Regions from separate parts of the Micromonospora sp. DT46 genome, predicted to be linked through region 2. Evidence: riboswitches for the same ligand, from Rfam matches in the RefSeq annotation. Region 2 holds a riboswitch; the other holds the start of a gene.

Region 1 (3,401 bases), on a different contig from region 2:
CGACGGTGGTCCGGACCGCCGTCTCGGGCTGGCCGGTGCGGCGCGGGCCGAGCGCCAGCTCGTCGAAGACGGTGTTGGTGACGAACTGGTGCTCCGGGTCCTGGAAGACCGAGCCGATCCGGCGGGCCAGTGCCGGGGCGCGCCAGCGGTGCGGGGGCGTGCGGGCGTCGCCTCCGGCCAGTGCCGTCGTCGCCGCGATCCGGCCGGCCCCGGGCTTGAGCAGGCCGCCCAGCAGCAGGGCGAGGGTCGACTTGCCGGCCCCGTTGGGCCCGACGACGGCGAGCGCCTCGCCGGCGCGTACCGCCAGGTCGACGGGGGCCAGCCGGGGCGGCAGGCCGAGCCGGTCGGCGGTGAGCAACACGTCGCCGGGCGGCGCGGTCGCGTGGCGGGGCGGTACCGGGCGGCCGGGCACCCAGACGCCCTCGTCGGCGAGCGCGTCGCCGTGCGTACCGAAGACGGCCTCGGGCGTGCCGTCGGCGCGGACGCCGCCGCCGGGTTCGAGCACGACCACCCGGTCGACCAGGGGCAACGACTCGGCGACGCGGTGTTCGACCAGGATCAGCGTGGTGTCGGCGTCGAGCGCGCCGGCCACCGCCGCCCGGATCAGCGCCGCGCCGGTCGGGTCGAGGTTGGCGGTCGGCTCGTCGAGCAGCAGCAGGCCGGGGCGCAGGGCCAGCACCCCGGCCAGGGCGAGCCGCTGCTGCTCGCCGCCGGAGAGCGCGGCCGTGTGGCGGTCCCGGGGGTACGGGAAACCGACCCGAGCCAGCGCCTCGTCGACGCGGGGCCAGATCTCCCCGGCGGGGGTGCCGCGGTTCTCCAACCCGAACGCCACGTCGTCGCCGCTGCGGGCCATCACGAGCTGGGTCTGCGGGTCCTGGAAGACGATGCCGACCCGCTCCCGGCCCTTGCGAGGGTCGAGCCCGTCGATCTCGACGGTGCCCTCCTGCTCGCCCGAGTCCTCGGGCAGCAGCCCGGCCAGCGCGGCGAGCAGCGTGCTCTTGCCGGCCCCGGAGGGCCCCAGCAGCAGCACCCGCTCGCCAACCTCGACGCGCAGGTCCACCCCGCGTACGGCCCAGGCCCGCCGTCCGGCATGCCGCCACCCGAACCCCCGCAACGTCACCGCCCCCACGCCGCCCCCTTCCTTCCTGCCCGCCCGCGGGCGTTGATCATGAGGTTGTTGTCGTTCGGCACGGCGTGTCGTGGCAACAACTTCATGATCAACGCGCCGGGTCGTGGGGGTGGGTGGGTGGGGAGAGGGGGGTGGGTGGGGAGAGGGGGTGGGTCAGATTGGGGTGCGGTCTCGGGCGGCGGGGAAGCGGTCGAGGGCGCCCGTGGTGGCCAGGGCGCGGGTCAGGGCCCAGCCGCCGGCACCCGCGACGATCGTGGCGCTGACGATGGTGAGCAGGGCGTACGGGATGCGGTAGCTGCCCAGGGCGTACTCGCTGTTCCAGACGAAGAAGTCGAACAGGGCCGCGCCGAGGCCGGTCAGCGCGCCCGCGATCAGCGCGGTGGGCAGCCGGAACGAGCGGTACCGGAACGCGGCGAAGGCCAACTCGGCGCCGAGCCCCTGGATCAGGCCCTGGACGATGGTGACGCCGCCCCACTCCGAGCCGAGCAGCGCGGAGACCGTCGCCGCCACCGCCTCGCAGAAGAGCGCCGCGCCGGGCTTGCGGATCACCAGACCGCCGAGGACGGCCGGGACCAGCCACACGCCGTACATGATCGCCTGGCTGGCGGGGAAGAACGCGAACGCCGGGTCGACGGCCCGCCACAGCAGGCCCCAGGCCCAGAAGATGACGCCGAAGGCCACCGCGATCACGGCCGCGACGACGACATCGACGGTACGCCACCGGGTGGCGGTGTTGTTGTCTCGCATGATTGCTCCCAGTCCCTAACGAGAACCAGGAGAAGACGCACGCCGCGCCCGGAACGTGCCGGACGTCGACGCGGCTGGAGGTCGACCGAACTCCCTGCGCTGGCATTACCCAGATCAGGTTCGAGGGTCTGCGGGCGGTGCCCGCACTCTCAGCGCTGTGCGCTCCCCTGTCGGATGTGAAGTTGTGGCCCGACGCTAACACCTTTGAAGATCATCGGGCAAAGTGATCTCTCCGCAGCTCACCAGCGCAGTCGATCGACGGCGTCGATTCCGGCCCGGTACTCTCGGGCGGCCACTGGGAATCCGGCAGAGGGACACGTACGTGACATCCGAGGCTGACCGCCGCGCGCCGGACGGGTCGCACCCGGGCGCGGTGGGCGTGGCCGCCCCTGGCGTACGCGAGGAGAAGCCGGCGGCGCCCCGCGGCCCGGACCGGCGGGTCGGGTCGGTGGAGCTCCTCGCCGGCCTGCTGATCCTGCTGGTCGTCTTCCGCGAGCCGCTCGCCCGGGCCCTCTCCGCGCCCCGGTTGCAGACCTGGACCACCGTCTTCGTCTCGGTCATGGTGCAGGCGGTGCCGTTCCTGGTCTTCGGGGTGCTGCTCTCCGCGGTGATCGCCGTCTTCGTGCCCCGGTCGTTCTGGGCCCGGGCGCTGCCGCGTCACCCCGCGCTCGCGGTGCCGGTGGCCAGCGCGGCCGGCGTGGTGCTGCCCGGCTGCGAGTGCGGGGCGGTGCCGATCGCCGGGTCGCTGATCCGGCGCGGGGTCACCCCGGCCGCCGCGTTGGCGTTCCTGCTCGCCGCCCCGGCGATCAACCCGATCGTGCTGACCGCCACCGCCGTGGCCTTCCCCGACGACCCGGCGATGGTCCTCGGCCGGGCCGTCGCGAGCCTGCTCGTGGCGATGGTCATGGGCTGGCTGTGGCTGCGCCTCGGCCGGGCCGACTGGATCCGGCTGCCGCGCCGGCCGGAGCTGGACGGCGGCCCGCGCGGGCGGGCGTTCTGGGGGGCGGTCCGGCACGACGTCACGCACGCCGGCGGGTTCCTGGTGATCGGCGCGGCGGCTGCCGCCACGATCAACGTCGTGGTGCCGGAGCGCTGGTTGCAGACCCTCGCCGACGAGCCGGTGCTGTCGGTGCTCGCGCTGGCCGCGCTCGCCGTGCTGCTCTCCCTCTGCTCCGAGGCGGACGCCTTCGTCGCCGCCTCGCTGTCGCAGTTCTCGCTGACCTCCCGACTGGTCTTCCTGGTGGTGGGGCCGATGGTCGACCTCAAGCTCATCTCGATGCAGGCCGGAGTCTTCGGCCGGCGGTTCGCGCTGCGGTTCGCCCCGACCACCTTCGCGGTGGCCGTCGCGGTGGCCGCCGTGACCGGGGCGGTGCTGCTGTGAACCGGCAGGCGCAGGCCGTCGTCCTGCTGCTGCTCGGCGGCGCGGTGGTCCGGGCCAGCCTCACCGACCTGCACCTGCGCTACGTCAAGGAGGGGCTGCGGCCCTTCCTGATCGCCGCCGGCCTGCTGCTGGTGGCCGCCGCGG
Region 2 (3,401 bases):
AACCCGACCCGGGCACCCCGATCGACGAGACGCTCGCCGCGCTCGACGACCTCGTCCGCGCCGGCAAGGTCCGCTACCTGGGCAACTCCAACTTCGCCGGCTGGCAGATCGCCGACGCCGACTGGGTGGCCTCGTCGAACGGCCGATCCCGGTTCATCAGCGCACAGAACCACTACAGCCTGCTGGAGCGCGGCGCCGAGGCCGAGGTGGTGCCGGCGTGCGAGCGCTTCGGCCTCGGGCTGCTGCCGTTCTTCCCGCTCGCCAACGGGCTGCTCACCGGCAAGTACAAGCGCAACGAGGCCCCGCCGGCCGGCAGCCGCCTCGCCGGTGGCGGCCGGTACGCCCAGCGGCTCGCTGCCGCCGACTGGGACACCATCGAGGCGATCGAGGCGTACGCCGCCGAGCGCGGACTGTCGATGCTCCAGGTGGCCATCGGCGGGCTGGCCGCCCAGCCGGCGGTGACCTCGGTGATCGCCGGCGCCACCACGCCCGAGCAGGTACGCGCCAACGCGGCGGCGGGCACCTGGCAGCCCACCGACGAGGACCTCGAAGCCCTGCGCGCGACTTTCTGAGCCACGTCGACGCCGTCCGGGCGCCGCAGCACTGCGGCACCGGGGGCGGTGCGGCACCGGTGGCGGTGCGCTACCCGTCGCCCGGCGACCGTTGGCTGTGGGGTCTGTGGGTGGCTGAGTGGAACGTCACGGGTGTCACCGGGCCTCGGAGACACCCGCCATGTTCCACCGATGCCGATGCCGATGCCGGTGCCGGTGCCGGTGCCGGTGCCGGTACCGGTGGCGGGGGCGGGGGCGGGGGCGGTGCCCGGGGGCGGGGCAGACCCCTACCGCACCCGTCGGTGGAACGTCATGGGCGTCAAGGGGCGGTGGAGGCACCCATGGTGCTCCACCGGCCGGCCACCCGGCCTACCGGCCGGTTGCCGGGGTGGCTGGTTGGCCGTGGCTTGGCGGCGAGGGGTCAGGCGGAGGGGTGGCGCTCGCGGAGGGCCTGGCTCACCAGGGCGACGGTGCGGGTGGGGTGTCGGAGCACGTCGTCGGCGGTGAAGCGAAGGACGATCCAGCCGGCCGCGCGCAGGGCGTTCAGTCGGGCGACGTCCTGGCGGAAGTGGGCGCGCTCGCGGTGGTGGTCGCCGTCGTACTCGACCGCGACGCGCAGGGTCGGCCACGCCAGGTCCACCCGGCCGACGAAGCGCCCGTCGGCGTTACGAACGTCGTGCTGGGCGATCGCGGGTGGCAACCCCGCGTCGAGCAGGAGCAGCCGTAGGCGGGTCTCCATCGGGGACTCGGCCAGCGGCTCCGCTAGCGCCAGGATTTTCCGCAGCAGGGGCAGGCCGGGCCAGCCGGGCCGTGCGTCGGCGTACGCGCGTAGTGCGGCGAGTTGCACCACCCGGCGGTGCAGCAGCGCGTCAACGGCGACCAGGGCCTCGTCCCGAGGGGCCTGGCGGCCCAGGTCGAAGGCGGTGCGCAGGGGAGTGGTGACGGGCAGCCCGCCGAGGCGGGTGCGATCGGAATCCGGCACCACCGACCGGTTCACCCGAAGACGGGGGTGGGCGCGCATCCGCGCGGCGCGTGGCAGCAGCACGGTGACCGGCGCGTCCCGGCGAAGCAGGTCGACGCCCCACAGGTACGCGGCGCTGCGGCCGGCGATCGCCCCGCCGACCGGCAGCGACAGTGCGACCGCGTCGCACCACATCCGGTGGTCGTCCGCCCGATAGCCGTCACGGTGCACGTGGACGTCGGGCAGGAGGCGCTGCCAGGACGGCCCGCGCAGCATCGTCCGGGTCAGGAGGCCGTCGGCGATCGCGGCGCTGGCCCGGAACGGCAGGAAGGCCAGGCAGGGTGGTACCCGGGCGGCGGAGGGCATCCGGACAGCATCGCGTGACGGGACGGTCACGCGCCGCCCCGCCCATCGGGTTCGGGCGGTCGATGTGAAATCCGCGTCCTGACCTTGGCGGATCCGGCGATCCGTCGTACGGTGACACCCGCAAGTGACCCACGGGAGCCCGGTGGACCGGGCTGAGAGGGGGGCTGTCAGCCCCCGACCGTCGAACCTGATCCGGGTAATGCCGGCGCAGGGAGGAGTGTTGCCGTGCCGTCCCTCGGGCGACTGCATCTCATCACCGACACCCGACCCGGGCGGGACCCGCTCACCGTGCTGCGGGCCGCCCTTGCGGTGGCCCGCGCGGAACTGGTCGTACAGGTCCGCGTGGAGGACGACGCCACCGACCGGGAGGCGTACGACCTGACCCGTCGGGTGGTCGCGCTCTGTGCCCCGTACGACGTCACCTGCCTGGTGAACGACCGGCTGCACGTGGCGCTGGCGGCCGGTGCCGCCGGTGGGCACGTCGGCGCGGAGGACCTGCCGGTCGGGGCGGCCCGCGGGGTGCTCGGCGCGACCGCCGTGCTCGGCGCCACCGCCCGCGAGCCGGGGACGGCCGCCGAGGCGGTCGCCGCCGGGGCCAGCTACCTGGGCGTGGGCCCCTGCCACGCCACCGGCACCAAGACGGGGCTGCCGGCGCCGATCGGCCCGGCCGGGGTACGCGCCGTCGCCGACGCCGTGGACGTGCCGGTCGTCGCGATCGGCGGCGTGACCGCCGCGCGGGTGCCCGCGCTGCTGGCCGCCGGGGCGTACGGGGTGGCGGTGGTGGGGGCGCTCTCCGGGGCGGCGGATCCGGGTCGGGCGACGGCGGAGCTGCTGGGAGCGCTGGGGTGCTGAACCGACCGGACGTCGCCGTGGTGGGGGCGGGACCGGTCGGGCTGGCGATCGCCTGGCGCTGCGCGCAGCGCGGACTGCGGGTCGTCGTGCACGATCCCGCCCCGGGCTCCGGCGCGTCCCACGTCGCCGCCGGGATGCTCGCCCCGGTCGCCGAGGCGTACTTCGGCGAGCACGAGCTGACCGGGCTGCTGACCGCCTCCGCCGCCCGCTGGCCGGCGTTCGCCGCCGAGCTGACCGCCGCCGCCGGCGTGGACATCGGCTACCGGACCGAGGGCACGCTGATGGTCGGGCTGACCGCCGACGACCTGGCCGAGGCGCGGCGGCTGTGGGCGTACCAGCAGGGGATCGGGCTGCCGGTGACGCCGCTGCGCCCCACGGCGCTGCGGGACCGCGAGCCGGCGCTGGCACCCCGGGTGCGCGGCGGCGCGCTCGCCGAAACCGACCACCAGGTCGACCCGCGCCGGCTCGTGCCCGCGCTGCGCACGGCCGCCGAGCGGGCCGGCGCCACGCTGGTGCCCGCCGCCGTGCGCTCCCTGTCCGACGTGGACGCCGCGGTCACCGTGGTCGCGGCCGGCTGCGGCGCGGCGGCCCTGACGGGGCTGCCCGTGCGGCCGGTGAAGGGGCAGGTGGTCCGGCTCCACGCGCCCGGCGGCGGCGCGCCGGGCTTCCGG

The links. A riboswitch is a leader RNA that binds a small molecule or an ion and turns the genes downstream of it on or off. The one in region 2 is predicted to bind thiamine pyrophosphate.
Region 1: it holds a riboswitch for thiamine pyrophosphate, as region 2 does, so the genes downstream of both, ACLQ20_RS30395 (ECF transporter S component) here and thiE (thiamine phosphate synthase) in region 2, are expected to answer to the same signal.

What each region holds. Positions count from the first base shown of each region.
Region 1 is NZ_JBNCKW010000015.1:85,871-89,271, forward strand. It holds gene ACLQ20_RS30390 (ABC transporter ATP-binding protein) at 1-1,129, opposite strand, end outside; gene ACLQ20_RS30395 (ECF transporter S component) at 1,283-1,876, opposite strand; TPP riboswitch at 1,950-2,055, opposite strand; gene ACLQ20_RS30400 (permease) at 2,256-3,257, shown strand; gene ACLQ20_RS30405 (TIGR03943 family putative permease subunit) at 3,254-3,401, shown strand, end outside.
Region 2 is NZ_JBNCKW010000002.1:325,955-329,355, reverse strand. It holds gene ACLQ20_RS05740 (aldo/keto reductase) at 1-572, shown strand, start outside; gene ACLQ20_RS05735 (DUF559 domain-containing protein) at 973-1,878, opposite strand; TPP riboswitch at 2,001-2,109, shown strand; gene thiE (thiamine phosphate synthase) at 2,104-2,730, shown strand; gene thiO (glycine oxidase ThiO) at 2,724-3,401, shown strand, end outside.